Regions from separate parts of the Streptomyces sp. NPDC050509 genome, predicted to be linked through region 2. Evidence: riboswitches for the same ligand, from Rfam matches in the RefSeq annotation. Region 2 holds a riboswitch; each other region holds the start of a gene.

Region 1 (9,400 bases), on a different contig from region 2:
ACAGCTCGCCGAGACAAGAGACGCGGCACGATGGAGGGGAGGAGGCGACGCCATGACCCCCAGTACCGCCGATCAGCCCCAGATGCCTGTCGAGGAATTCGAACGAATCGCTCGCACGGCCGAGACGGTGCGGCTCGAATTCCTCAACGGAAGGCTAGAGGTCAAGCCCGTGCCCGACGGTGATCACGGAGCCATCGTCATGTGGCTGCTCCGCCAGTGCATGCTGCACCGTCCGGAACTCGCGCTGTACCCGGAGCAAGGCCTGCTCACCGAGACCTACCGCAACGGCCGCGCCCGGCCCGACGGAGCACTGGCGCCTCTCGACCACTTCGTGGGCCATGGCGAATGGGCCTCGGCCGACGGTGTCCTCATGACCCTGGAAGTCACCTCCCACGACCGCGACACCGATCGCCGCGACCGCGTGGAGAAGCGCGACGGCTACGCCGGTACCGACATCCCCGTGTACCTGCTCGTCGACCGGGACGCCGAAACGCTGGTGGTGTACTCCGAGCCACGCGGAGGGAAGTACATGAGCCGTCTCACGCACCCGTACGGAGCCACGGTCAAGCTCCCCCACCCCGTCGGCATCACCCTGGAGACCGAGAAGCTCAAGGACTACACCCGCTGACCGCCGACGGTCGCGGAAAAGCCCGAGGGCGGCACCCCTTCGAAAGCCGAGGCTCGAAAGCCGAAGGCTCGAAGAAGGGGTGCCGCCCTCGGTCAGGACGGTCGATCGACCGGCCGGCCGGACGCGGCGGGCGTCCGGGCGGCCTCAGGTCGATCAGAAGTCCATGTCACCGCCCGGCATGCCGCCGCCGGCCGGGGCCGCACCGGCCTTCTCCGGCTTGTCGGCGATGACGGCCTCGGTGGTGAGGAACAGCGCGGCGATGGACGCGGCGTTCTGGAGAGCGGAGCGCGTGACCTTCGCCGGGTCGATGATGCCCTCGGCGATCATGTCGACGTACTCGCCGGTCGCGGCGTTCAGGCCGTGACCGACCGTCAGGTTGCGGACCTTCTCCACGACGACGCCGCCCTCAAGACCACCGTTGACGGCGATCTGCTTGAGCGGAGCCTCCAGCGCGAGCTTGACGGCCTGCGCGCCGGTCGCCTCGTCGCCCGTCAGCTCAAGCTTCTCGAAGACCGAGGAAGCCTGGAGCAGAGCCACGCCACCACCGGCGACGATGCCCTCCTCGACGGCGGCCTTGGCGTTGCGCACCGCGTCCTCGATGCGGTGCTTGCGCTCCTTGAGCTCGACCTCGGTCGCGGCGCCGGCCTTGATGACGGCCACGCCGCCGGCCAGCTTCGCGAGGCGCTCCTGGAGCTTCTCGCGGTCGTAGTCCGAGTCGCTGTTCTCGATCTCGGCACGGATCTGGCTGACACGGCCCGCGACCTGGTCGCTGTCGCCGCCACCGTCGACGATGGTCGTCTCGTCCTTGGTGATGACGACGTTACGGGCGCGGCCGAGCAGGTCGAGACCGGCGTTCTCCAGCTTGAGGCCGACCTCCTCGGAGATGACCGTACCGCCGGTGAGGATGGCGATGTCGTTCAGCATCGCCTTGCGGCGGTCACCGAAGCCCGGGGCCTTGACGGCGACGGACTTGAAGGTGCCCTTGAGCTTGTTGACGACCAGGGTCGACAGGGCCTCGCCCTCGACGTCCTCGGCGATGATCAGCAGGGGCTTGCCGGACTGGATGACCTTCTCCAGCAGGGGAAGGAGGTCCTTCACGCTGCCGATCTTGGAGTTGGCGATCAGGATGTACGGGTCGTCGAGCGACGCCTCCATACGCTCCATGTCCGTGGCGAAGTACGCCGAGATGTAGCCCTTGTCGAAGCGCATGCCCTCGGTGAGCTCAAGCTCAAGGCCGAAGGTCTGCGACTCCTCGACGGTGATGACGCCTTCCTTGCCGACCTTGTCCATCGCCTCGGCGATGAGCTCGCCGATCTGGGTGTCGGCGGCGGAGATGGAGGCCGTCGAAGCGATCTGCTCCTTGGTCTCCACGTCCTTGGCCTGCTCCAGCAGGGCGCCGGAGACGGCCTCGACGGCCTTCTCGATGCCGCGCTTGAGGGCCATCGGGTTGGCGCCGGCCGCCACGTTGCGCAGGCCCTCGCGGACGAGCGCCTGGGCGAGGACGGTCGCGGTGGTCGTACCGTCACCGGCGACGTCGTCCGTCTTCTTGGCGACTTCCTTGACCAGCTCGGCGCCGATCTTCTCGTACGGGTCCTCGAGCTCGATCTCCTTGGCGATGGACACACCATCGTTGGTGATCGTGGGGGCGCCCCACTTCTTCTCGAGGACGACGTTGCGGCCCTTGGGACCAAGGGTGACCTTGACGGCGTCGGCGAGCTGGTTCATCCCGCGCTCGAGACCGCGCCGTGCCTCCTCGTCGAACGCGATGATCTTGGCCATGTGAAGTGGTCCTCCCGGACTGGGGTGGATTGCTCCGGACCGCGCTGGCGCCCGCGACGGACGGCCTGAGAGTCGGCGGTTCCTTGCCCCACCGGCTCTTCGGGCCTCACCGACCCGGTCCTAAGTTGTCACTCTCACTTGCAGAGTGCTAACGCCAATAATTAGCACTCGACCCCCGAGAGTGCAAGCGCCCGCAGGGCATCGTTGGAGGGGTGGTGGTCGGGCGACGGGTGGGCGCAAGCGCCCGCAGGGCATCGTTGGAGGGGTGGTGGTCGGGCGACGGGTGGGCGCAAGCGCCCACAGGGCATCGTTGGAGGGTCACGCATGAGGGGCCCGCATCCCTGGTGCGGGATGCGGGCCCCTCATGCGTGAGTGCGATGCGGAGTCTGTACCGAGTACGTGAGTGCGTCGGTGGCCGATCGCGCCGGGATCAGACGGCGAGCTTGACCATGTCCGCCTGCGGACCCTTCTGGCCCTGCGAGATCTCGAACTCCACTCGCTGACCTTCTTCAAGGGTGCGGTAGCCGTCCATCTGAATCGCGCTGTAGTGGACGAATACATCCGCACCACCGTCGACCGCGATGAAGCCGTAGCCCTTCTCCGCGTTGAACCACTTGACGGTGCCCTGAGCCATGCCAACTCCCCTATTACTGGCCCTTGCACGGGGCCACACTTCGCGCCGGAACGCGTCGACCGCGGCTGAATGTATCTGCCCAACTGCCCTCTGCAACAGGTCAATCGGACGAGAATTCTGGGCGTGGCCGAACACGCATAGTGCTGAATCCACTGCGTTCCGGGACAAGTCGGGCCGGGCAAAGCGTACGTACGCCGCAAAAGGCTCCAGGACTTTGCCCTCATGTTGTCGCGTTCTCGCTCGCGTACGGAGCGGGCGACAGCGGGGCGTTCCCACACTCTACCGTGCTCAACCATGTAGAACGGCCCCCTCCGCTTCTGCTTGCGGAGGGGGCCGTTCTGCGTTGCGTTCCGGCGGCGTCAGCCTCCGGCGACCGCCGGGATGATCGAGATGCCCGCGCCCGCCGGCGTGGCGGTCTCCAGGCCCTGTTCGAAGCGGACGTCGTCGTCGTTCACGTACACGTTGACGAAGCGGCGCAGCTTGCCCTGGTCGTCCAGGACGCGCCCGGCGATGCCCGGGTGGTTCGCCTCCAGCGACTGGATGACCTCGGAGAGGGTGGCGCCCTCCGCCGGAACCTCGGCCTGGCCACCGGTGTAGGTGCGCAGGATGGTGGGGATACGGACCTTGACGCTCATGGTGGGAAGCCTTTCTCGGTGTCGGTGGTCAGCTCGCGACGTGGTCAGCTCGCGGCGAGGCCCGCGGCGCGGAACGCGTCGAGGCTCGGGCGGATCGTCGCCGTCGGGCCGGTCGTCGGCGCCACGGCGTCCAGCGTCTTCAGCCCGTCACCGGTGTTGAGGACGACGGTGGTGAGGGCCGGGTCGAGCACGCCCGCCTCGATGAGCTTCTTCGTCACGCCGACGGTCACGCCGCCCGCGGTCTCCGCGAAGATGCCCTCGGTGCGCGCCAGCAGCTTGATCGCGTCGACGATCTGCTCGTCGTTGACGTCCTCCACCGCGCCGCCGGTGCGCCGGGCGATGTCCAGGACGTACGGCCCGTCGGCCGGGTTGCCGATCGCCAGGGACTTGGCGATGGTGTCCGGCTTCTGCGGCCGTACGACGTCGTGCCCGGCCTTGAAGGCGGTGGAGACCGGCGAGCAGCCCTCGGCCTGGGCGCCGAAGATCTTGTACGGCCGGTCCTCGACGAGGCCGAGCTTGATCAGCTCCTGGAGCCCCTTGTCGATCTTCGTGAGCTGCGACCCCGAGGCGATCGGGATGACGATCTGGTCCGGCAGCCGCCAGCCGAGCTGTTCGCAGATCTCGTACGCGAGGGTCTTGGAGCCCTCTCCGTAGTACGGCCGCAGGTTGACGTTGACGAAGCCCCAGCCCTCGCCCAGCGGGTCGCCGATGAGCTCGGAGCAGAAGCGGTTGACGTCGTCGTAGTTGCCCTCGATGCCGACCAGGTCCCCGCCGTACACCGCGGCCATGACGACCTTGCCCTGCTCCAGGTCGTGCGGGATGAACACGCAGGAGCGGAAGCCGGCGCGGGCCGCGGCGGCGCCGACAGCGCCGGCGAGGTTGCCGGTGGAGGAGCAGGAGAGGGTGGTGAAGCCGAAGGCGCGGGCGGCCTCGACGGCGATGGCGACGACACGGTCCTTGAAGGAGTGCGTCGGGTTGCCGGAGTCGTCCTTGATGTGGAGCGAGCCGGTGACGCCCAGTTCACGGGCGAGGTTGTCGGCCTTGACCAGCTTCGTGAAACCGGGGTTGATGTTGGGCTTCGAGGCGACGTCGGCGGGGACGGGCAGCAGCGGCGCGTACCGCCAGATGTTGTCCGGGCCCTCGGCGATGCGCTTCTTCAGCTCTTCGGGGCTGCCGCTCGGCAGGTCGTACGCGACTTCGAGCGGCCCGAAACAGCTCACGCAGGCGAAGATGGGGCCGAGGTCGAAGCGCTCTCCGCATTCGCGGCACGAGAGTGCGGTGGCGGGTCCGAGGTCGACGGTCTCGTTGGCACCGGTCTCGTTCGTACCGGTCGGGACGGTCTGCACAGCCATGATGGCGAGGCCCTTTCTCCTCATCTTCCTCGCGACGTACTTCGCCGCAAGACGGAATTGGCACCTTCCCCACCGTGACCTCGCGGTCGGCGGGAGGGTTGCCGGGACTTCAACGGGCCGTTCCCTCAGTCCCTCTGGATGAGCGCTATGGCGCCGGAGCCTGGGTCCGGTGCGTTTGTTCACGTGATGACCCCGGCATGCGGTGGTCATTCGTGTTGTTCAAGACTGTAACCGAAGGGGTGGAGGGTTGAGATAGTCGTCCGCACCGCGAGATGGATCACGTCGTGGCACATGTCGTGGCACATACCGCACATATCAAGGACCGCGCAGGGAGTACCGAACGTGCTGGAAGAGGTGGAGCACTGGCTGACCAGGCGTTCCTGGTCGGCGGGGGACCGTACGCCCGACCGGCTCCTGGCGGCGAAGGCGGCGCGCGGCAGCACGGTCAGCGTGGTCCTGCCGGCGCTCGACGAGGAGGAGACGGTCGGCGCGATCGTCGCCGTCATCCGGCGTGAGCTGATGGAGCGGGTCCGGCTCGTGGACGAGCTGGTGGTGATCGACTCCGGCTCCACCGACCGTACGGCCGAGGTCGCCGCGGCGGCGGGCGCGCGGGTGGTGCACCGGGACGCGATCCTGCCGCGGCTGCCCGCGCTGCCCGGCAAGGGCGAGGTGCTGTGGCGGTCGCTGCTGGTGACGAGCGGCGACATCGTGTGCTTCGTCGATGCCGACCTGCGGGAGTTCTCGCCGGACTTCGTCTCCGGGATCGTGGGCCCGCTGCTCACCGATCCTGAGGTGCAGTTCGTGAAGGCGATGTACGACCGCCCGCTGGGCGGGGGTACGGGCGGCGGTACGGAGGGCGGGGCCGGCCAGGGCGGGCGGGTGACGGAGCTGGTGGCGCGCCCGCTGCTCAATCTGCACTGGCCGCGGCTGGCCGGTTTCGTCCAGCCGCTGGGCGGCGAGTACGCGGCGCGGCGCTCGCTGCTGGAGCGGCTGCCGTTCCCCGTGGGGTACGGCGTGGAGCTGGGCCTGCTGGTGGACGCGCTGCACACGGTGGGGCTCGACGCGCTGGCCCAGGTGGACGTGGGTGTACGGCTCCACCGTCACCAGGACGACCGGGCGCTGGGCCGGATGGCAGCGGCGATCTACCGTACGGCGCAGCTCCGGCTCCAGCGGGGCCATCTGGTACGGCCGCGGCTCACGCAGTTCGAGCGGGGCGAGGACGGTTTCACGCCGCGGACGCACGCGGTGGACACGGAGGAGCGTCCGCCGGTGCGGGAGATCGCGGAGTACACGGCCGGACGCGCGGCGTAACGTCGGATCATCGCACTACTTGCCTAGATTCCTCCCTCATGGGCATGAATCTTGCGTTGTCGGGAGCTTCGGAGTTCACGCGGGTGCTGGCGCAGGCCGGGTCCACGGCCGAGCGGCTGTGGCTGCTGGGCGGCATGGCGTTCGCGCTGACCGGCGCCGGGGTGGTCGCGCTGGCCGCGGCGCGCGGGCGGCGCGACTGAGCGGGACGGCGTCGGCTGAGCGGGGCGGCGGGACCGAGCGGGCGCCGCGACCGATACGGACTGGCGCGACCGGGCCGGCGGGGACGTCACACGCACCGTACGTTTGAGCGTTTCCGCGACGGGCTAGGTTTCGCGACATGGCTACCGAGCAGTCCGGCACCCCCGCGCCCGCCCGCGTCCTCGTGGCGTCCAACCGCGGCCCCGTCTCGTACACGCGGCGCGACGACGGCACGCTGGCGGCCAAACGAGGCGGCGGCGGTCTGGTGTCGGGCCTGTCGGCCATCGGGGCGGACGACGATGCCGTCTGGGTGTGCGCGGCGCTCGGCGAGGGCGACCGGGAGGCCGTCCGGCGTACGGAGGGCCGCCTCGACCCGGCCGACACGGGCGGGCAGCGGGTACGGATGCTGGGCATCGAGCCCGAGGTGTACACGGCCGCGTACAACGACGTGGCCAACTCGACCCTCTGGTTCGTCCACCACATGCTCTACCAGACCCCGCTGGAGCCGTCCTTCGGCCCGGAGTTCCGCGCCCAGTGGGCCGCGTACGAGACGTACAACCGCGCCTTCGCCGAGGCGCTGGCGCAGGAGGCGGCCGAGGCCGCGGCGGTCCTGGTGCAGGACTACCACCTGGCGCTCGTCCCCGGGATGCTGCGGGCGCTCCGCCCCGACCTCAGGATCGGGCACTTCTCGCACACGCCGTGGGCGCCCGCGGAGTACTTCCGGCTGCTGCCCGACGACATCGCGGAGCGGCTGCTGCTGGGCATGCTGGGCGCCGACCGGCTGGGCTTCCTGACCTGGCGGTGGGCGGAGGCGTTCAAGGAGTGCGCCCGCTCGGTGCTGGCGGACCGGGGCCTGACGGCGCACTGGCCGGAGGACGGAGCCGGGGACGGCGGGCGCCATCTCACCTTCCCGCGCGGGAACACCCCCGGCCCCTCCGGCGGCCGGACGTATCTCGCGGTCCACGGCCTGGGCGCCGACGGCGACTTCCTGCGCGAGCGCGCGCACCGCCCGGACGTGGCCGAGCGGATGGTGACCCTGCGCGAGCAGATCGGCAGCACCCCGGACGGGGCCGACCGGAGGACGATCGTCCGGGTGGACCGTACGGAGCTGTCCAAGAACATCGTCCGGGGCCTGTTCTCCTACCGGCAGCTCCTGCTCGACCACCCCGAATGGCGCGGGCGCGTCGTCCACGTGGCCTTCGCCTACCCCTCCCGGCAGGACCTGGCGATCTACCGCTCCTACACGGAGGAGGTCCAGCGGGTCGCCGACGGGATCAACGCGGAGCTGGGCACGGACGGCTGGACCCCGGTCGTCCTGCACGTCCAGGACGACTTCGCGCGCTCCCTGGCCGCGTACCGCCTGGCCGACGTGGCGCTGGTCAACCCCATCCGCGACGGCATGAACCTGGTCGCGAAGGAGATCCCCGTCCTCTCCGAGCGCGCCTGCGCGCTGGTGCTGTCGCGGGAGGCGGGCGCCTACGCGGAGCTGGGCGAGGACGCCCTGGTGGTGAACCCGTACGACATCAGCGCGACGGCCGCCGCCCTCCACGAGGCCCTGACGATGCCCACGGCGGAGCGCACGGACCGCGCCAAGCGCCTGGCCGCCGCTGCGACGGCCCTGCCGCCGCAGCGCTGGTTCCTGGACCAGTTGGAGGCGCTGCGGGCCTGAGGTCTCCTGAGAGACCTCGGGTCTACGGGGCTGCCGTGCGCGCCAGTTCCGCCAGGAAGTCCGCCAGGGCCGCCGGGCCCGGGAGGACGAGGTCGGCCCGTTCGACCAGTTCGGGGACTTCGGTGCCGCTGCACACCAGCAGGCCCGGGTGGCCGTCCGAGCGGAGTTTCTCGACCGCCGCGTAGGCCGGCAGGTCGCCCAGGTCGTCGCCCGCGTACAGGACCGTCTCGGCGCCCGTCTCGCGGACGTACTCCAGCAGCGCCACGCCCTTGTCGACGCCCGGCGGGCGCAGCTCCAGGACCATGCGGCCCGGTTCGACGATCAGGCCGTGGCGTGCGGCGAGTCCGGCCAGCGGTTCGCGCAGCGCCTCGAAGGCCGCCTGCGGGTCGGTGGCACGGCGGGTGTGGACGGCGACCGCGCGGCCCTTCTCCTCGATCCAGGTACCGCGCCAGGCGCCGAACTGTTCGAGGAATCCGGGGAGTTCGGCGCGTACGGCCGCGACGCCCTCGTGCGGGGCGGGGGCGTGGACCGTACCGGAGACGGCGTCCCAGCGCTCGGCGCCGTAGTGGCCGAGGACGACCAGGTGTTCCAGCCCCGGCACCCCGGCGAAGCCGCCGTACCGTACCGCCACTCCGGCGGGGCGGCCCGTGACCACCGCGACGGAGGCGACGCGTGGTGCGAGGGCGGCGAGGGCGGGGACCGCGCGCTCGTGGGCGCGGGCCTGTTCGGGGTCGGGGACGATCTCGGCGAGGGTGCCGTCGAAGTCGAGCGCGACGACGGCGGCGCCGGGCCGGGCGAGAAGCGCGGCCAGGCCGTCGGCGCCGGCGGGGGTGGTCGGTTCCGGCAGGGAGTACGCGTGGCTGCCCATGCCCCCGACCTTATCCACGTCCACCGGCGTACGGACAGACATGTGGCCCGTCCGTCAGCGCAGGTCGCGGCGGGCCGCTCTGACCCTGCGGAGCCGGTTCACCGTCACCGGGTCGTGCTCCGCCGCCCTCGGGTCGTCGAGCAGCGCGTTCAGGAGCTGGTAGTAGCGCGTCGGCGAGAGGCCCAGGCGCTCGCGGATCTCCCGCTCCTTGGCGCCGGGGCCCGGCCAGCCGCGCCCTTCCATGGCGAGTACGGCCCGGTCCCGCCCGGACAGGGCCGCGGCGGGCCCGGGCTCAGCGGCGGGTTCCGGCTCAGGGGCGGGCTCCG
Region 2 (9,400 bases):
CGGGATTCACTCCCGCGTACGGAAAGGGCGACGCGCTGCTGGCCGCGCAGAGCGCCTATTTCGAGCGGTGGGGCGTCATCCCGAGCGAGCTGACGCACGGCGAGCCGCGGGCCCTGCTCACCCCGTTCACCGCGCTCTTCGTCCACGGGAGCTGGCTGCACCTGCTGGGGAACATGCTCTTCCTGCATGTCTTCGGCGCGATGGCCGAGGAGCGGATGGGCCGCGCCGCGTTCCTGCTCTTCTACCTCGCCACCGGCGCCCTCGCGCTCCTCGTGTACGCGCTCGCGAACGCCGCCTCCTCCCAGACCCTGGTCGGGGCGTCGGGCGCGATCTCCGGGGTGCTCGGCGCGTTCCTGTACCTCTTCCCCCGGGCACGGGTCACCAGCCTCTTCCCGTTCCTCTTCTTCCTGCCGCTGCGCTTCCCCGCCTGGATCGTGCTGATCTTCTGGTTCGTGCTCCAGTGGCTGGCCGCGCACGGCGCCGGAGAGGGCCCCGGCATCGCCTATCTGGCGCACCTCGTGGGCTTCGGCGCGGGCTTCCTCTACGCCTGGGGACGGTACTGGCGTACCGATAGAGTGAGAGCCCAGCCAGCGGCCACCGAGGGAGAACGCCAACCGTGATCACCGCGATCGTGCTCATCAAGACCAGCGTGGACCGGATCCCCGAGATCGCGGAGTCGATCGCGGCGCTGGACAGCGTCAGCGAGGTCTTCTCGGTGACCGGTACGTACGACCTGATCGCCATGGTCCGGGTCGCCCGGCACGACGATCTGGCGGATGTGATCCCCGGCCGGATCAGCAAGATCGAGGGCGTCGAGGGCACGGACACCCACGTCGCGTTCCGTACGTACTCCCAGCACGACCTGGAGGCGGCCTTCGCGATCGGACTCGACGCGTAGGACCGCCTCCGGCAGGTACAGGGTTACGCGGCGGCGCCGTCCCGGTCCGGGACGCAACGGCCTTCCTCCGTACGGTAGTTCCACCGCGCGCCGTCGCTCACCAGCTCCCGCACCGCCCGCACGAAGCGCTCCACGTGCTCGTCCGGCGTCCCCGCGCCGAAGCTGACCCGGATCGCGTTGAGCGAGCGCTCGCCCGGCTCCGCCTCCGGGGCGCCGCACTCCCCCGGGTCCTGCGGGTCGCTGCCCAGCAGGGTCCTGACCAGCGGGTGGGCGCAGAACAGACCGTCCCGTACGCCGATGCCGTACTCCGCGGAGAGCGCGGCGGCGAAGTGCGAGCTGTTCCACCCCTCGACCACGAACGACAGCACGCCGACCCGCGCCGCGTCGTCGCCGAAGAGCGAGAGCACCTTGACCTCGGGCACCTCCGCCAGACCGGCGCGCACCTCGGCGACCAGCCGCTGCTCCCGCGCGGCCAGCGCGTCGAAGCCGGCCTCGGTGAGCGCCTTGCAGGCGGCGGCGATCGCGTAGACGCCGATGACGTTGGGCGAGCCCGCCTCGTGCCGGGCGGCCGTGGTGTGCCAGTCGACGTCCACGCCGCCGTCGGCACGGCGCGCCACCTTGCGGCTGGCGCCGCCGCCCGCGAGGTACGGCTCGGCCGCCTGGAGCCAGTCGGCGCGACCAGCGAGCACCCCGGAGCCGAACGGCGCGTACAGCTTGTGGCCGGAGAAAGCGATCCAGTCGACGCCGAGATCCGCGATGTCCACGGCGTGGTGCGGTACGAGCTGCGCGGCGTCGAGCACGATCCGGGCGCCGTGGGCGTGTGCGGCGGCGGCCAGCTCTCGTACGGGCCACAGCTCACCGGTCACGTTGGACGCACCCGTCACACAGACCAGCGCCGGGCCCTGCGGGTCGCGCGAGGCGAGCGCGCGCTCCAGGGTGGCGACGGCCTCGTCCGTGGTGCGCGGGGCGTCGAGGTAGGTGACCCGGGCGTCGCGCCAGGGCAGCAGGGACGCGTGGTGCTCGGTCTCGAAGACGAAGACCTGGCAGTCGGCGGGCAGCGCGGCGGCCAGCAGGTTGAGCGAGTCGGTGGTCGAGCGGGTGAAGACGACCTGGTCGCCGGCGCGGCAGCCGAGGAACTCCGCGACCGTGCGGCGGCTGCTCTCGAAGAGGTCCGTGGAGAGCTGCGAGAGGTAGCCGGCGCCGCGGTGGACGCTGCCGTAGTACGGGGCGTACGCGGCGACGTCGTCCCACACCCGCTGGAGGGCCGGGGCGCTGGCCGCGTAGTCGAGGGCCGCGTACGTCACCTCGCCGCCGGTGACGAGGGGGACGGTCACATCGGCGCCGAGCACGGGGAGCGGCGCTCCACAGGCGGGGTCGTCGGCGACGGCGGTGGCAGTGGGGGCGGCGGCGTTCGGGCGTGCGGACATGGCGTTGTCTCCCGGCGAGGAAAGTCGGAACGGCTTCAGGACCCGCACGGCTCCACGACTCCATGACGGAGCGGCGCCGGATGCGGGGGATGCCTCGACGCACGGAACGGACCGCGCGGAGGTGGTTGAAGAAGGGGCGAGGATCCGGACGGATCCTGAAGCCCTAACGCATTCGCTTGCTCACGAGACTGCTCCCTTGAGGACCAGGACCCCAAAGGTGGCAAGGGGTCCGCGCTTGCCGCAGACCTCGCTGCCTACGGCCTGGTCTTCACCCGGGGCACCCCGCCACGGACGGAGGGTTGCCGGACAGCGAGCCGGGGCCTTAATCGCTGTCACTCATGACCTTGGCCGAAAGTATGGCACAGGGGCCCGGACCGCCCAAGTCGCTGTCCGCGATACGGGACAGGCGGTACGGACGGGCGACACGGGACAGTCGATACGGGACGGGCGCTACGCGCGCGGAGCCCGCCGTCCAACAGGAGGGGGCCGGGCGCGTGTTCCGCGTCCCGGCCCCCTCCCGCCGTCAAGCGGTCAGGCGTTGCTGGCGGCCACCCAGCGGGCCAGCGCGTCCCGCGCCGCGCCCGAGTCGATCGCCTCAGCGGCCCGCGCGATGCCCGCCACGAGCTGGGTCTCCAGCGGGTCCCCCGTCGGGTCGAGCGCCACCAGCGCCGCCGCCGCGTTGAGCAGCACGGCCTCCCGTACGGGTCCGCCCTCGCCGGCCAGCAGCCGGCGCGCGACATCGGCGTTGTACGAGGCGTCCGCCCCGCGCAGCGCCTCCACGGGGACCAGTTCCAGGCCGACGTCCCGCGGGTCGAAGGGCTGCTCGGTGACCTTGCCGTCCCGTACGGTCCACACCCGCGAGGTAGCGGTGGTGGTCAGCTCGTCGAGTCCGTCGTCGCCGCGGAAGACCAGCGCCGAGTTGCCGCGGGCGGCGAGTACCCCGGCGACGATGGGCGCCATCCGCGCGTCCGCCACGCCCACGGCCTGGGATCTGACCCTGGCCGGGTTGGTGAGCGGGCCGAGGATGTTGAAGGTGGTCTGCGCGCCCAGCTCCTTGCGCGCCTTGGCCGCGTACCGGAGCGCCGGGTGGAACTTGACCGCGAAGCAGAACGTGATGCCCGCCTCCTCCGCGACCTCCACGACCCGCCCCGGCGTCAGCTCCAGATTGACGCCGAGCTTCTCCAGTACGTCGGAGGCGCCGCTCGCGGAGGACGAGGCGCGGTTGCCGTGCTTGACGACCTTGGCGCCGGTGCCCGCCACGACGATCGCGGACATCGTGGAGATGTTGACGGTCTTGGCGAGGTCGCCGCCGGTGCCCACGATGTCGACGGTACGGCCGGGCACCTCGATGGTGTTGGCGTGCGCGTACATCGCGCGGACCAGCCCCGAGACCTCCTCGACGGTCTCGCCCTTCGCCCGCAGCGCGACCGCGAAGCCGGCGATCTGCGCGTCGGTGGCCTCGCCGCTCATGATGCGGTCCATGGCCCACGCCGTGTCGTCGGTGGACAGGTTCTCGCCGCGCAGCAGGGGGTTCAGTACGCCGGGCCAGGTGCGGGCCGCCACGGTGTCGCCTCCGACGGGGGTAACAGCGCTCATGCTCGCTCCTGGGTGTCTGGGACGGCTGCGTGGGCTTCGTACGGCGTGACGGCGTACGGCCCGGCCGCAAGCCTATCGGCGTACGCCGGGCCCGGCGGAGGGGTGCCCGTACTCCGGACGCGGCGGATGCGGCGGACTCGTGGAGCAGCACGCCGAGGGCCCCGGCCGGCTCCCTGGGGAGACCGGGCCGGGGCCCTCGGTGGTGGCGACCTGTTTCAGGCCGGGCGATCAGTGGTGGCCGTGGCCGCTGGTGATCTCCTTGTACTCCTCCGCGGTGGGCTTGGGAAGCTGGTTGTGCTCGCCGTAGTAGCCCTTGCTCAGCTTGACCCTGAGCCTCTCGACGGGCGACACCTTGCGGCGTACCCCGTTCTCGTCGGTCTCGGGGCCGAGCTCGGCGGGCTTGTACTGCTCGTGCGCGGTCAGCTTGTGCAGGTCAGCCTGGTCCAGCGGGGTGTGCACCTCGACGAACTCACCGTGCGGCAGCCGCTTGATGACACCGGACTCGCGTCCGTGCAGCACCTTCTCGGCGTCGCGTCGCTGGAGACCGATGCAGATCCGCTTGGTGACGATGAAGGCGATGACCGGTCCGGCGAAGAAGGCGATCCGGACGAACCAGGTGATCGCGTTGATCGACAGATGGAAGTGCGTCGCCCACAGGTCGTTCCCGCCACCGATCAGCAGGATGAAGTACCAGGTCAGCCAGGCCACACCGAACGCCGTACGGGTCGGTACGTTGCGCGGGCGGTCCAGGATGTGGTGCTCGCGCTTGTCGCCGGTGACCCAGGACTCGACGAACGGGTAGACCGCGATCGCGACCAGCACCAGCGGGAAGATGATCAGCGGGATGAAGACACCCAGGACGAGCGTGTGTCCCCACGCGTTGATCTCCCAGCCGGGCATCACTCGGATGAGGCCTTCGGAGAAGCCCATGTACCAGTCGGGCTGGGCGCCGGTGGAGACCTGGTCGGGCCGGTACGGGCCGAGGGCCCAGATCGGGTTGATCGTGGCGATGGCCGAGACGATCGTGATGACCCCGAAGACCAGGAAGAAGAAGCCTCCGGCCTTGGCCATGTAGACCGGCAGCAGCGGCATGCCGACGACGTTGGTGTTCGTCTTGCCGGGGCCCGCGAACTGCGTGTGCTTGTGGTAGAAGACCAGGATCAGGTGGGCCACGACCAGGCCCAGCATGATGCCGGGCAGCAGCAGGATGTGGACCGAGTAGAACCGGGCCACGAAGTCGCCGCCGGGGAACTCGCCGCCGAACAGGAACATCGACAGGTACGTTCCGACGATCGGCACGGACAGGACCGCGCCCTGCATGAACCGCACCCCGGTGCCGGAGAGCAGGTCGTCGGGGAGCGAGTAGCCGGTGAACCCGGTGAACATGCCCAGGACGAACAGCAGGAAGCCGAACAGCCAGTTGACCTCGCGCGGCTTGCGGAAGGCGCCCGTGAAGAAGACGCGCATCATGTGGACCATCATGGCCGCGAGGAAGATCAGCGCCGCCCAGTGGTGGATCTGCCGGATGAGCAGACCGCCGCGGACGTCGAAGCTGATGTCCAGCGTGGAGGCGAACGCCTCCGACATCATCACGCCCTGGAGCGGGACGTAACCGCCGTGGTACTCCACCTCGTTCATCGACGGGTGGAAGAACAGCGTCAGATACACACCCGTGAGGATGATGATGATGAAGCTGTAGAGGCAGATCTCCCCGAGCATGAAGGACCAGTGGTCCGGGAAGATCTTCCGCATGTTGGCCTTGGCCAGGCCGTAGATGCCCAGCCGGCCGTCCGCCCAGTCGGCCACGCGCTCGCCCGCGGGCGCTTTGCGGGCCTTGTCGTCCGTCGTGGCTGTGGTTGTCGTGGTACTCATCCGCGCTCCCAGAAGGCAGGGCCGACGGGCTCGGCGAAGTCGCCGAGTGCCTCAAGGTTGCCCTCAGCGTTCACGCCGATCTGCAACTGCGGCAGAGCGTGACCGGCGGGGCCGAAGATGACGCGCGCGCCGTCGGAGAGGTCGAAGGTGGACTGGTGGCACGGGCAGAGCACGTGGTGCGTCTGCTGCTCGTACAGGCTGATCGGGCACCCGACGTGGGTGCAGATCTTCGAGAACGCCACGATCCCCTGATGGGACCAGTCCAGCTCCTGCTTGTCCTTGATCTCGTCCGGCTGAATCCGGACGATCATCAGGGCGGCCTTGGCGATCTCCTTCTGGAACTCCTCGCTGTGCTGGTCCAGGCCCTCGGGCATGGCGAACGTCAGCGAGCCCGTGATGACGTCCTCGGGACGCAGCGGCTCCATCGTGTTCATGTTGATGAGCTGCTTGCCCTTGGCCCACAGCGTCGTGCGGAGCTTCTTCTCGGGCAGCGGACCGAGGTCGCGCAGCAGCACGACGCCGGAGAGCGGTACGAGCGCCAGCGCGCCGAACATCGTGTTGCGGATCAGCTTGCGCCGGCCGAAGCCCGACTCGGCCGCACCCGCGGCGAAGTCCTCCAGGACCTTCGCCTTGACCTCGGGCGGCGCCTCGATCGGGTGCCGGTCGTCGGCGATCTCCACGTCCGACATCAGCGTGCGTGCCCAGTGGACCGCGCCGGCGCCGATGGCGAACAGGGCGACACCGAGGGTCACACCCAGCGAGAAGTGCAGGATGCTGACGTGCCCGAACGGGAAGATGAAGGCGCTCTTGTCGACCGGGAAGGCGACGAAGGAGGCGATGAACGCCACCGTCGCCAGCATCGACAGCAGGAACAGGCCGGCGACGGTGCGCTCGGACCGCCTGGCCGCCCGCTCGTCGATGTCCTGGATCCGCGGTTTGTGGGCCGGCATCCCCGGATCCGCGAAGGGATCGTCGGCGCGCTCCACCTCGCCGTGCGCGGCGTCGTGCCCGCTCGGCAGGTTCTCGTCTACTGAATTCTCTTGGCTACTCATGACTTCTTGGCCTTAGCGGTGTGGGCCGCGACCCAGACGGCAACGGCGATCAATGCGCCCAGTCCGAAGATCCAGGCGAACAGGCCCTCGCTGACGGGGCCGAGGCCGCCGAGGGAGAGGCCGCCGGGGCTGACGGTCTCATCCCCGTTCACCGCCTTGACGTACGCGATGATGTCCTTCTTCTGCTGCTCCGGCATCGTGGAGTCGGGGAAGGAAGGCATGTTCTGCGGGCCGGTCTGCATGGCCTCGTAGATGTGCTTCGGATCCACGCCCTCAAGGCTCGGTGCGGTTTTGCCGTGTGTCAGCGCACCACCCTCACCGGTGAAGTTGTGGCACTGGGTGCAGTTGGTACGGAACAGGTCGCCACCGTTGGCGATGTCGGCACCGTCGGGGTTGTACTGGTTCTCGGTCGGCGTGATCGGACCGGCGCCGAGGGACGCGACGTACGCGGCGAGCTGGTCGATCTCCTTCTGGGAGTAGATGACCTTCTTCTTCGGTACCTGCGCGCCGGGCTGCTGGGCCGGCATCCGGCCGGTGCCGACCTGGAAGTCCACGGCGGCGGAGCCGACGCCGACCAGGCTCGGACCGTCGGAGGAACCCTGACCCCCGGTCCCGTGGCAGCTTGCGCAGCCGACCGAGTAGAGCTTCTTGCCCTCCTCGATGGCCAGGGACTGGGCGGTTTCGTCAGCCTGTGCCTTGCTCGCGGGCGCGAACGCGGCGTACAGCCCCCCGGTGACCGCCAGCGCGAAGAGTAGGACGACGACCGCCGCCAGCGGATGGCGTCGTCGTGCGGAGAGCTTTTTCACGGATTACCCCGGTGTCAGGATCTTCTGCGTCGGTGCTTCTGGACTGTGTGCGTAGGGCGGCGCGCGTCGGGCGCGGCGTCCCGCTACTTGATCAAGTAGATCGTGGCGAAAAGGCCGATCCAGACGACATCGACGAAGTGCCAGTAATAGGACACGACGATGGCGGCGGTTGCCTGCTCGTGGGTGAACCTCTTGGCCGCGTACGTCCTGCCCAGGACGAACAGGAACGCGATCAGACCCCCCGTCACGTGCAGACCGTGGAAGCCGGTGGTCAGATAGAACACCGAGCCGTACGGGTCGGAGGAGAGCGAGATGCCGTCCTTCTTGACCAGCTCGGTGTACTCGAAGACCTGGCCGCCGATGAAGATCGCACCCATCACGAACGTGATCACGAACCACGCTCGGAGCTTCTTCACGTCACCGCGCTCGGCGGCGAAGACGCCGAGCTGACAGGTGAGGGAGGAGAGCACCAGGATCGTCGTGTTCGCCGTTGAGAACGGGACGTTCAGGGCATGAGCCATTTCCTTCCAGTACTCAGCCCCCATCACCGATCGCAGGGTGAAGTACATCGCGAAGAGGGCCGCGAAGAACATCAGCTCGGAACTCAGCCAAATGATGGTTCCGACACTGGTGAGGTTCGGCCGATTGACCGACGGGTGCGCGTGCCCGGTTTCTACTGTCGTTGCTGTCGCCACGACCGACATTATGTCGGTCGCTTATCCCGCGCTGACTCCCGGGGTGCCGTTCGGTGTGTCCATGGGCTGTGTCCAGCTCGAACGGCCCAGCGAAGGGCTGTCCTTACCCGTGCTGACAGGGTGTCCGACGGAGTACGATCCGCGCATCGGTTCAGGGCCGTGGAGCCCTGGAGCCCCCGCAGACACCGATGTCACGGAGGAACAATGCAGCCGACCGCCACCGTGCTGGTCTACAGCGACGACGCGAACACCCGCGAGCAGGTCAGGCTGGCGGCGGGCCGGCGGCCGGCCGCCGATGTCCCACCGGTCGAGTTCGTGGAGTGCGCGACCCTTCCCGCGGTGATCGAGCGGCTGGACCGCGGCGGGATCGACGTCTGCGTGCTGGACGGCGAGACGGCCCCCGCCGGCGGTATGGGCGTCTCCCGGCAGATCAAGGACGAGATCTTCCACTGCCCGCCCGTGCTGCTGCTGATCGGCCGCCCGCAGGACGCCTGGCTGGCCACCTGGAGCCGCGCGGACGCCGCGGTGACGCTGCCGGTCGAACCGGTCGGCTTCGCGGACGCCCTGGCCTCCCTGCTGCGCTCCAGGCTCTCCGTGGAGGCCTGAGCCCCGCTCCCGTACCCGGAACGGCGGTCGCGGGGGCCTGGGCCCACACGACCGCCGTCCGGGCCGTCAGCGCCGTCAGAGGCGCTCTAGATCGCCGGGCGCAGGCGTGCCGAGTCGGCGGGCGAGCTGCCTTCTCTGAGGCCGGCCTGGAGGACGCTGCCCTTGCGCCAGTCCTTCCAGTCCACGTTCCAGTCCCCGTAGCCGTTGCCGAATTCCTCCATGTAGTCACCGGCGCTGTTGATGACCTGGACGATGTCGCCCTCCTTCACCGTCTCGAAGAACCACGCGGCGTTACCGGTGGACATGCCGGTACAGCCGTGGCTGACGTTGGCCGCGCCCTGGGAGCCCACGGACCACGGGGCGGCGTGCACGTACTCACCGCTCCAGGTGACCCGGGTGGCCCAGTAGACCGGCAGGTCGTACCCCTCGCTGGCCGAGGAGATGCCGA
Region 3 (9,400 bases), on a different contig from region 2:
GCTCGCCCGGGTCCGGCTCGCCGAGGGCGTCTTCGTGGACCTCTACAACGTCCACACCAACGCCGACACCACGGACGCCGCGCTGGCCGCCCGGCGCGCCAACATCGTCCAGCTCTCGTCCTTCATCCGGACGTACAGCGAGGGCAACGCCGTCGTCGTCATGGGCGACACCAACACCCGCTACACCCGCACCGGCGACAACATCCGCACCCTCGTCTCCGAGAACGGCCTCACCGACGCCTGGGTGAAGCTGGTACGCGGCGGCTCCGCCCCTGCCCTCGGCAGCGACGCGCTGGTGTGCGACACCGTCGCGCCCACGCAGACCTGCGAGGTCGTCGACAAGGTCCTCTACCGGAGCGGCCCACTGGTCGGTCTCGACGCCACCACCTACACCAACGCGTGGCGCGCGTTTCTCGACGGCGCGGGCAAGCACCTCTCCGACCACTACCCCCACGCCGTCGACCTCACCTGGTCACAGCCCGCGAACCGCCGTGCCTCCGACTTCTTCGGCGGCCCGCACGGCACCGCGTTCAACGACGCCCGCGCCCTTCCGGCCACCCCCGCGCCCCGCACCCTCACCCTGCGCGGCGGAGCCCGGCTCGACGCGGTCGGCCTCACCCTCGACGGCGGTACGGTGCTGAGCCACGGCGGTACGGGCGGCACCGCCTCCTCGCTCACCCTGGCCACGGGCGAACACCTCACCTCGGTCAAGCTGACCCAGGGCCAGAAGGACGGCCGTACGCGGATCTTCTCCGCCGCGTTCACGACGGACCGGGGCCGCACCCTCGCCGCCGGCACCGCCACCTCGGACGCGGTGACCTACACCGCGCCGTCGGGGTGGCGGATCGTCGGCTTCACCGGCCGCTCCGGGGACGGGATCGACAAGCTCGGCGTCGTCTACGCGCCCCAGTAGTCGTGCGCCAGTAGTCGCGCTCACGTCGTCGCGCTCACGTGGTCAGGAGCCGGCGGCCGGGTCCTCCGCCGTACGCAGCCGGACCCGGCGGACCGGGACGAACGCCGCGGAGTCCACCGACGCCCGGGTCCTGGCCGCCGCCAGGCCGTCCCGTACCGACGCGTCGACGTACACCCCGTCGGCGCGGCCCAGGGGCAGCACCCGGATCTCGACGCCGTGCTCGACGGCCTCCGCGGCATGCCGGCGCAGCCCGATGTCCCACTCCGGGCCGTACCAGAAGTGGTCGGCGACGAGGCGCCCGTCGATGTAGGCGCGGGCCACGTCGCCGGTGTACGTGAGCCGCAGCAGCACCTCTCCGCCCTCGTCGAACGCCGCGCGGGGGACGGCGATCCGGTGGACCGCCGCCTCCGCGAAGTCGGCGTCCACCGGCGCCGAGGCGCGGCGGTGCGGGCCGCCCTCACGGGCGGGCGGCGCCACGGCCTCGGCGCGTACGCACGCGACGGCGGTGGCCCCGACCCCGGCCTGGGCCACCGATGCCGTCCAGGTGGTGAAGACGCCGTCGGCGCGGGGCCCGGAGAGGCCCGTCCTACCGTCCGCGGGTGTGTGGAGCCCGGCGGCGGGCGCGGGCGCCAGGGAGAGGGAGACGGTCTCCGCCTCGGTGGGGACCCGCAGTTCGCCCCCGTCGGCCAGCACGGCGTCGTCGCAGAGCACCAGCCGCTCCGCGTTCCAGATCCGGACCCGCTGGAGACGGCGCCCCTGCTCCTCGGTGAGGAAGAGCAGCCGGACAGGACCCTCGGGCCCGGTGACGGTCACCACCGCGTCCGTCCCGGGCCCGGTGACCGTCACCACCGCGTCCGTCCCGGGCTCGGGGATCCCCACCACCGTCCGGCCGTCGCGCGTGGCGCTCGCGGCCGACGCCGACACCGAAGCCCCGGCGGGCAGCGGGAACTGCGGGGCGATCCCCGCCGTGGCGGCGAACACCGCGGTCGCCACCCCGTCGATCTCCAGCCGGGTCAGCGGCTGCGCGCTCACCCAGTCGAGCCGTACGCCCGGCCCCGCCTCGTACCCGAGCGGCCACACGAAGTGCGCGCCGGACGGCACGGTCACCGGCGTGGCCGGAACCTGTCGCGTACAGCCGTCGAGTTCGACGCGGAAACGGATCCCGTGGTGGTCGGGAAGGGGTTCGTGGGGCTGGTGGTTGTTGACGAAGAGGAAGCCCTCCGTACCGTTGGAGCGCACCGCCCAGCGGAGCGTGGACCGGTCGTCGAGGCCGGCCGGACACGTGTCGGGCAGCCGCAGCGGCATGTCCGCGAGCCGCGCCCCGGAGTCCTGGATCAGCAGATGCTGCGCGCGCAGCGCGTGGAACGAGGGGCGCACCTGCCCGAACTCGCCCAGCGGCGCCTGGAAGTCGTAACTGACCGACGGCAGGTCGTTGGGGTAACCGGTGGCGTGCGACTCCTGGTTGGGCAGCGCGAGATCCAGCCGCTGCGAACAGCCGTGGTACAGGTAGTACCCCTGCCAGACCGAGCCGCTGCCGAGCTTGGCCAGCGCCAGCGCGGAGACGTCCGCGGTCCGCACCAGGGGCCGCCGGTGGTACGCGACGGCCATGCCCGAGCCGAGCTCACAGGTGAGGTAGGGGTAGCGCCGGTCGTCCGGCGCCCCGTGGCTCGCCCGCGTCGCGGAGCGCAGATCGGCGCCGATGGTGGGGTCGTCCCTGACCGGGGTGAAGAAGTAGTGCCGGCGCATCTCCCGCGCCCACCCGTCGTGCGCCTCCGCCCAGAACGCCTCCGGGTAGCCGCCGTACACCGGCAGCAGGACATCGCGCGGGAGGTCGGCGGCGTCCCACCCCGTGGCCGTCCACAAGGGGGCGGCGATGCCCGCGGCCTCCGCGGCGCGGCGCAGCGTCGCCAGATGCGCGGGTGCGTCGTACAGCTCGTTCTCGATCTGTACGGCGATGACGGGGCCGCCCTCGTCGTACGAGAGGCCGCGCAGCTCCCGGCCTATCCGGGCGAAGTACCGCTCGACGAGCGCCAGATAGGCCGGATCGTCCGTGCGCGGGACGCAACCGGCGCCGTCGAGCCAGTCCGGGAAGCCGCCGCCCCGGCACTCACCGTGCGACCAGGGGCCGACACGGACGGCGACGGATAGCCCGAGGCCGCCGCAGAGCAGGACGAAGCGGCGCAGATCACGGCCGCCGTCGAAACGGAAGGTCCCGCGGCTCTCCTCGTGCTGGTTCCAGAAGAGGTAGGTGGCCACGGTGTCCACCCCGCCGGCCCGGATCTTCAGCAGCTCCTCGCGCCACTCGGCGGCCGGATAGCGGCTGAAGTGGAATTCCGCCATCACCGGAAGCCAGGGGACCCCGCCCCGCAGGATCCTGCGGCTGTCGGGGACCAGGGGTCCGTGGACGCCGTCGCCGTCGCCCTCCGGGCTGCCCATCGACAGGTGGCCCGACGGTCCGGGCGGGGGAGCGTGCAGGTCATGGGCGTGCAGTGACAACACGACGAACGGCTCCTGCGTCGGTGGACGGCGGGGAAGATCGCTTCATGGTCGGCACGGCTCAGGGCCGTGTCAAGAAGCACTCCTCACTCGGGCCCACCACGGGGGGAGCGGCACATCTGGCCAGTATCAGTCTTTCCTGATCCGCTGCTCTGTGATCCAGGTGTGATGTTCATGTGATCCACCTCGTCTTCAGATCGCCGCCACAGGGTGTTACGTTTCTCGATGTCACGAGTCCCAGCGACAAGCCCCGGCTTGCTGGGCGGCAACCCTCCTTTCTGCGGTGGGGTGCCCCGGGTGATGACACGGCTCCACGCGCACACCGATGTGCCGGGAGCAAGCGCGGACCTGTCAGCCAGGTCCAGTACCTGGGACGGGAGCACGAGATGACAGCGGACGCGGTGCCTCACAGAGCGTCGTCATGGTGCCCCGTCCAGCGGCCCCCGCTCGACGAGCGGCCGGCGAACCATCACCCACGGGCCGGCGCGCCGTACGACGCCACCCCGCACCGAGGAGCCCTTCCCTCATGAGACCTGCCCTGTCACGCCCTCGCGGGCGACGCTCCCTGCTCGCCCTCGCCTCGGCCGTCACCGTCCTCGCCGCCGTCGCCGGCTGCGGTGTCGACACCGGCGGCTCCGGAGACGGCGGGTCCGGTGCCAAGGGGGAGCAGATCACCGTCACCGCGTTCGCCGGCCCCTGGGGTGAGCTCTTCAAGAAGTCCTTCGTCGCACCCTTCGAGAAGGACACCGGCATCAAGGTGAACCTCGTGTACGGGGCCGACTCGGCCTGGCTCACCAAGCTCCGCGCCGCGGGCGGCAAGGACGCGCCGTTCGACGTCGTCGCCCTCACCCCCGGCTCCCTGCACCAGGCGGTCGGCGGCGGTCTCCTCCAGCCGCTCAAGACCGGCGACCTGAAGAACTGGAAGCAGCTCGACCCGGTGCTCACCCAGCAGTCCACGGTCGACGGCTCCTCCTACGGCGTACCGCTGACCACCGGCTCCAACGGTCTGCTCTACCGCACCGACAAGATCAAGCAGGCGCCCCGGGACTGGACCGACATCTTCGACAAGAAGTACTGCGGCCATGTCGCGCTGCCCCCGCTGACCTACAACGCGGGCCTGGAGTTTTTCTCCGCGCTGGTCTCCCAGGACGGCGGCAAGCTCTCCAACCCCGCCGACGTCGACAAGGCGTTCAAGAAGCTCGCCGCGCTCAAGGGCTGCGTCTCGGCGTACCCGGCGGACGCGGGCAGCGTCTCCACCGTCCTGCAGAACGGCGACGCCTGGATCGTGCCCTTCTGGGACGGCCGTGCCTTCGCCATGGCCGAGGAGGGGCAGCCGATCGGCTTCAGCTACCCCGCGTCCGGCGCCGTCGGCGCGCTGACCTCGTACTACGTGCCCAAGGGCAGCGCGCACACCAAGGCCGCCTACACGTTCCTGAACTACCTCAGCGCCGCCCAGCACCAGAAGCCCTTCGCCGAGGGCACCTTCTACGGCGCGGGCAACGACACCATCGACTACAGCCCCGGCTTCAAGGACAAGGTCAAGTACGGCGAGGCCGTCTACAAGACCTTCACCTGGGTCGACTACAAGACGGCGACCCCCAAGCTGAACGAATGGCAGCAGCGGTGGAATCAGATCTTCAAGTGACCGGGAAGCGGCACGACACCGGCGGCGGGACCGCCGCGCACATCGACATCGAGGGTCTGGCCGCCGGGTACGAGGGGCAGCGCATCCTCGACGTCGACCGGCTCTCGATCCGGCGCGGCGAGTTCCTGTCCGTCCTCGGCCCCAGCGGCTGCGGCAAGACGACCCTCCTCAACAGCCTGGCGGGGTTCGTCCGCCCCACCGCGGGCCGGATCACCCTGGACGGCACCGACCTCACCGACGTCCCCACGCACCGCCGGGGGCTCGGGCTGGTCTTCCAGAACTACGCCCTCTTCCCGCACATGACCGTCGCCGGGAACGTCGCGTACGGACTCAAGGTGCGCCGCACCGAGCGCGCCGAGCGGGACGAACGCGTCGCCGAGGCGCTGCGCCTCGTCGGCCTGGAGGCGTACGCGGACCGCAGGCCGAAGCAGCTCTCCGGCGGCCAGCAGCAGCGCGTCGCCGTGGCCCGCGCGCTGGCCACCCGGCCCGCGGTGCTGCTGCTCGACGAGCCGCTGTCCAACCTCGACGCCAAGCTGCGCCGCGAGATGCGGGTGGAGCTGCGGGAGCTCCAGCAGCGCCTCGGCATCACCATGGTCTTCGTCACGCACGACCAGGAAGAGGCGATGTCGCTCTCGGACCGGATCGCCGTGATGAACGGCGGCCGGGTCGAACAGCTCGGTACCCCCACCGAGGTGTACCGGACGCCCGCGACCCGCTTCGTCGCCGAGTTCATCGGCGCGGCCAACATCCTTCAGGGCACCGGCGCCCCCGACGGGACGCTCCACCTGGGCGGGGTCGGGCTGGACTCCGGCCTGGCCACGCTGCCCGACGGGGAGACGGTCACCCTCGCCGTACGCCCGGAACGCGTCACGGTCCGCGCCGTCGAGGCCGACAGCGACAGTGACAGCGGCGCCGGTGCTTCGGCCACGGCCGAGCGCGGCTCCGGGATCGTCGGCTACCGGGCGTTCACCGGTGAGGCGTGGCAGGCGCAGATCGTCGTCGCCGAAGGCGTCGTGGTCAACGCCAGGACGGCCGAGGAACCCCCGGCCGTCGGCGCGCGCGTCACCTTCGGCTGGTCCGCCGCCGACGTCATCGTCCTCGGGCCCGCGGAGGGCCCCGGGGGAGGCGCCGCGGCCGGGGGAGCGGCCGAGGCGGTCGCCGGGGACGCCACGAAGAAGGAGGCGACGCCCGGATGAGCGCGCCCGCCGCCCGCGCGCCGCGCCGGCTGCGCGGGCTGCTGCCCGTCACGCCGGTCGTGGTCTTCCTGCTGGCCCTGTTCGTGGTCCCGCTCGTGCGGGTCCTCGCGCTCAGTTTCCATCCGTCGGACGCCAACGGCTACCCGCTCGACGGCTACTCGTTCACGCAGTACCGCAGGGTCTTCACCGAGTCGTTCTTCTCCGAGTCCCTGTGGCAGAGCCTGTTCACCTCGCTGCTGGTCACCGTCCTGTGCGTGCTGCTCGGCTTCCCCGCCGCGTACGCGCTGGCCCGCGCCCGCAAGGGAGTGGTGCGCACCCTGCTGTTCGTCGCGGTCGTCTCCCCGCTGCTCACCAGCGTGGTCGTCCGCAGCTACGGCTGGGTCGTGCTCTTCTCCGCCAACGGCGTGGTCAACCGGACCCTCGTCGGCCTCGGCATCCTGGACCAGCCCGCACCGCTGCTGACCAGCTACGTCGTGGTCGTCGTCTCCGTCACCCATGTCCTGCTGCCGTTCGCGATCCTGCCGCTGACGACCGCGCTGGGCGGCATCGACGACAATCTGGCCCGCGCCTCGCGGAGCCTGGGCGCCGGGCCCGTACGCACCTTCTGGAAGGTCACGCTGCCGCTCAGCCTGCCCGGCATCACGGTGGGCGCCACCGTCGTCTTCCCGCTGGCCATGGGCATCTACATCACCCCGCTGCTGGTCGGCGGCGCCAACCAGCCGCTCGCCGGGCTGCGCGTCTACAGCCAGATCACCAGCGTCTTCGACTACCCGGTGGCGGCGGCGCTCAGCCTCACGCTGCTCCTGCTGACCCTGGTGGGCGTCTCCGCCCTCGGCACCGGATTCCGCTTCTGGGAACGGAGACTCCATGGCTGACCCGGCCGTCGACCGTACGCACGACCACCCCGCCACCGACGCCCCGTCCGCGCGGAGTGGCGCGAGGACCGCCGCGCCCACGAAGGGGGGTCCGCCGAGGGGGAAGGGTGCGGGCCGGGGCTCCGTGCTGCTGCGCCGCGCCGGGCGGACCGCGGTGGCGCTGCCCGCCGTCGCCGTCTTCCTCTTCCTGCTGGCGCCGCTCGCCGTCCTGGCGCTCAGCTCCCTCAACTCCACCAGCTCCCTGAGCTTCCCGCCCAGCGGGCTCTCCCTGCGCTGGTACTCCGAGGTGCTGTCCTCCTCCGACTGGCTGGTCTCCTTCCGGCTCAGCGGGGTCCTGGTGCTGCTCGTCGTCCTCACCACCGTGACCATCGGCACGCTCGCCGCGTACGGCCTGGTCCGCGGCGACTTCCCCGGCCGCGGCCTGCTCTCCGGGCTCGCCCTCGCGCCGCTGATGGTCCCCGAGATCATCATCGGTCTCGGCCTGCTCTACTACTTCCAGGGCCTCGGACTGGTCAACACCCTCCCCGGGCTCTGGCTGGCGCACTCCCTGGTCGCCCTGCCCTTCGTCATCCGTACGGTGATGGTCAGCGCCCAGGCGCTCGACCCGACCCTGGAACGCGCGGCGGCCACGCTCGGCGCCGGGCGGGCCCGTACCTTCCTCACCGTCACCCTGCCGCTGCTGCGCCCCGGCATCCTCGCCGGAGCGGTCTTCGCCGCCGTCACCTCGCTCGGCGAGGTCGCGGTCTCCGCGCTGGTCTCCGGCTCCAACACCACCACCGTGCCGGTCCGTATCTTCTCGGCCGTCCAGTTCCAGCTCGACCCGTCGGTGGCCGCCGTCTCCACGCTCCTGATGCTGGTCAGTGTGCTCGTCCTGGTGGCCGTCGACCGGTTCACCAACTTCTCGGAGGTGCTCTAGACCGTGCCCGCTGACCCCACCGCCGCAGCCCCCCGCGCCCGCGTCGGGATCGATGTGGGCGGCACGTTCACCGACTTCGTCCTCGCCGTCCCCGGCGAGCGGAGCGCTCCGCTCCACCACAAGGAGCCCAGCACCCCCGGCGATCCGGCGCGCGCCGTCGCCGACGGGCTCGCCGCCGTCCTCGACCGGGCCGGGCTGCGCCCCACCGATCTCGCCGCCGTCACCCACGGCACCACCATCGGGCTGAACGCGATCATCCAGCGCCGCGGCGCCCGGATCGCCCTGGTCGTCACCGAGGGCTACCGGGACATCCTGGAGATCGGCCGCAGCCGCATGCCGTCCTCCTTCGACCTGCACGCCGCCAAGGAGGAACCGCTCGTCCCCCGGGACCGGATCGTGGAGATCCCCGCGCGGCTCGGCCCGGACGGCCGCCCCGTACGCGTCCCCGACGACCGCGAACTGGCCAGGGTCGCCGAGGAACTGCGCGCCACGGACGCCGAGGCCGCCGCCGTGCTCGTCCTGCACGGCCACACCGACCCCGCCTTCGAGGCGGAGGTCACCCGGCGGCTCGCCGCGCTCGTCCCCGAACTGCCGCTCACCTCGTCGGCCGCGATCTGGCCAGAGGTCCGCGAGTTCGAACGCGCCCTCGTCACCTGCCTCAACGTGTACATCCAGCCGCTGATGCGCCGCTACTTCGACCGGCTCGAAGCGCTCCTCGACGGCCTCGGCGTCACCGCCCCCGTCTACATCGCCGGGTCCAACGGCGGCTCCCTCAGCCTGCGTTCGGCCGCCGAGCGCCCCATCGAGACCGTGCTCTCGGGACCGGCCGCCGGCGTCACCGCCGCGACCCGGCTCGGCCGCGCCGCCGGGATCAGCCGGCTCGTCACCTTCGACATGGGCGGCACCAGCAGCGACATCGCCGTCGCCGTCGACGGCGAACCGGAGTTCGCCACCCACACCACCATCGGCGGACTCCCGCTGATCCTGCCCGTCGTCGCGGTCAACGCCATCGGCGCGGGCGGCGGCTCGGTCGTACGGGCCGACACGTACGGAGCCCTCAAGGTCGGCCCCGCGAGCGCCGGCGCCGACCCCGGGCCCGTCGCCTACGGCCGCGGCGGCACCCGCCCCACCGTCACCGACTGCTATCTGCACACCGGCGTCATCGACCCCGCCACCTTCCTCGGCGGCCGGATGACCCTCGACGCGCCCGCCGCCGCCCGCGCCCTGGGCCTGGTCGGCGACGAACTCGGGTTCGCCACCGCCGACCCCGGCGCGGCGGCGGACCGGGCGGCCGACGGCGCGCTGCGGGTCGCCACCGCGGGCATGGCCGTGGAGCTCCAGAAGACCCTCGCCGGACGC

Evidence for each region. A riboswitch is a leader RNA that binds a small molecule or an ion and turns the genes downstream of it on or off. The one in region 2 is predicted to bind S-adenosylmethionine.
Region 1: it holds a riboswitch for S-adenosylmethionine, as region 2 does, so the genes downstream of both, thrC (threonine synthase) here and ACIBJC_RS24210 (aminotransferase class V-fold PLP-dependent enzyme) in region 2, are expected to answer to the same signal.
Region 3: it holds a riboswitch for S-adenosylmethionine, as region 2 does, so the genes downstream of both, ACIBJC_RS07185 (PotD/PotF family extracellular solute-binding protein) here and ACIBJC_RS24210 (aminotransferase class V-fold PLP-dependent enzyme) in region 2, are expected to answer to the same signal.

Annotation. Positions count from the first base shown of each region.
Region 1 is NZ_JBITHL010000021.1:71,170-80,569, reverse strand. Features, by position in the region: gene ACIBJC_RS37520 (Uma2 family endonuclease) at 53-628, shown strand; gene groL (chaperonin GroEL) at 782-2,407, opposite strand; gene ACIBJC_RS37510 (cold-shock protein) at 2,838-3,041, opposite strand; gene ACIBJC_RS37505 (ubiquitin-like small modifier protein 1) at 3,401-3,676, opposite strand; gene thrC (threonine synthase) at 3,721-5,028, opposite strand; SAM riboswitch class I at 5,046-5,173, opposite strand; gene ACIBJC_RS37495 (glucosyl-3-phosphoglycerate synthase) at 5,371-6,339, shown strand; gene ACIBJC_RS37490 (hypothetical protein) at 6,378-6,539, shown strand; gene ACIBJC_RS37485 (trehalose-6-phosphate synthase) at 6,677-8,206, shown strand; gene otsB (trehalose-phosphatase) at 8,229-9,074, opposite strand; gene ACIBJC_RS37475 (DUF3263 domain-containing protein) at 9,129-9,400, opposite strand, start outside.
Region 2 is NZ_JBITHL010000008.1:330,338-339,737, reverse strand. Features, by position in the region: gene ACIBJC_RS24220 (rhomboid family intramembrane serine protease) at 1-620, shown strand, start outside; gene ACIBJC_RS24215 (Lrp/AsnC family transcriptional regulator) at 617-898, shown strand; gene ACIBJC_RS24210 (aminotransferase class V-fold PLP-dependent enzyme) at 922-2,325, opposite strand; SAM riboswitch class IV at 2,552-2,669, opposite strand; gene trpD (anthranilate phosphoribosyltransferase) at 2,857-3,921, opposite strand; gene ACIBJC_RS24200 (cytochrome bc complex cytochrome b subunit) at 4,150-5,793, opposite strand; gene ACIBJC_RS24195 (Rieske 2Fe-2S domain-containing protein) at 5,790-6,845, opposite strand; gene ACIBJC_RS24190 (c-type cytochrome) at 6,842-7,651, opposite strand; gene ACIBJC_RS24185 (heme-copper oxidase subunit III) at 7,735-8,355, opposite strand; gene ACIBJC_RS24180 (hypothetical protein) at 8,551-8,952, shown strand; gene ACIBJC_RS24175 (Ig-like domain-containing protein) at 9,039-9,400, opposite strand, start outside.
Region 3 is NZ_JBITHL010000002.1:418,592-427,991, forward strand. Features, by position in the region: gene ACIBJC_RS07175 (jacalin-like lectin) at 1-913, shown strand, start outside; gene ACIBJC_RS07180 (beta-galactosidase) at 956-3,412, opposite strand; SAM riboswitch class IV at 3,636-3,758, shown strand; gene ACIBJC_RS07185 (PotD/PotF family extracellular solute-binding protein) at 3,936-5,054, shown strand; gene ACIBJC_RS07190 (ABC transporter ATP-binding protein) at 5,021-6,250, shown strand; gene ACIBJC_RS07195 (ABC transporter permease) at 6,247-7,125, shown strand; gene ACIBJC_RS07200 (ABC transporter permease) at 7,118-8,041, shown strand; gene ACIBJC_RS07205 (hydantoinase/oxoprolinase family protein) at 8,045-9,400, shown strand, end outside.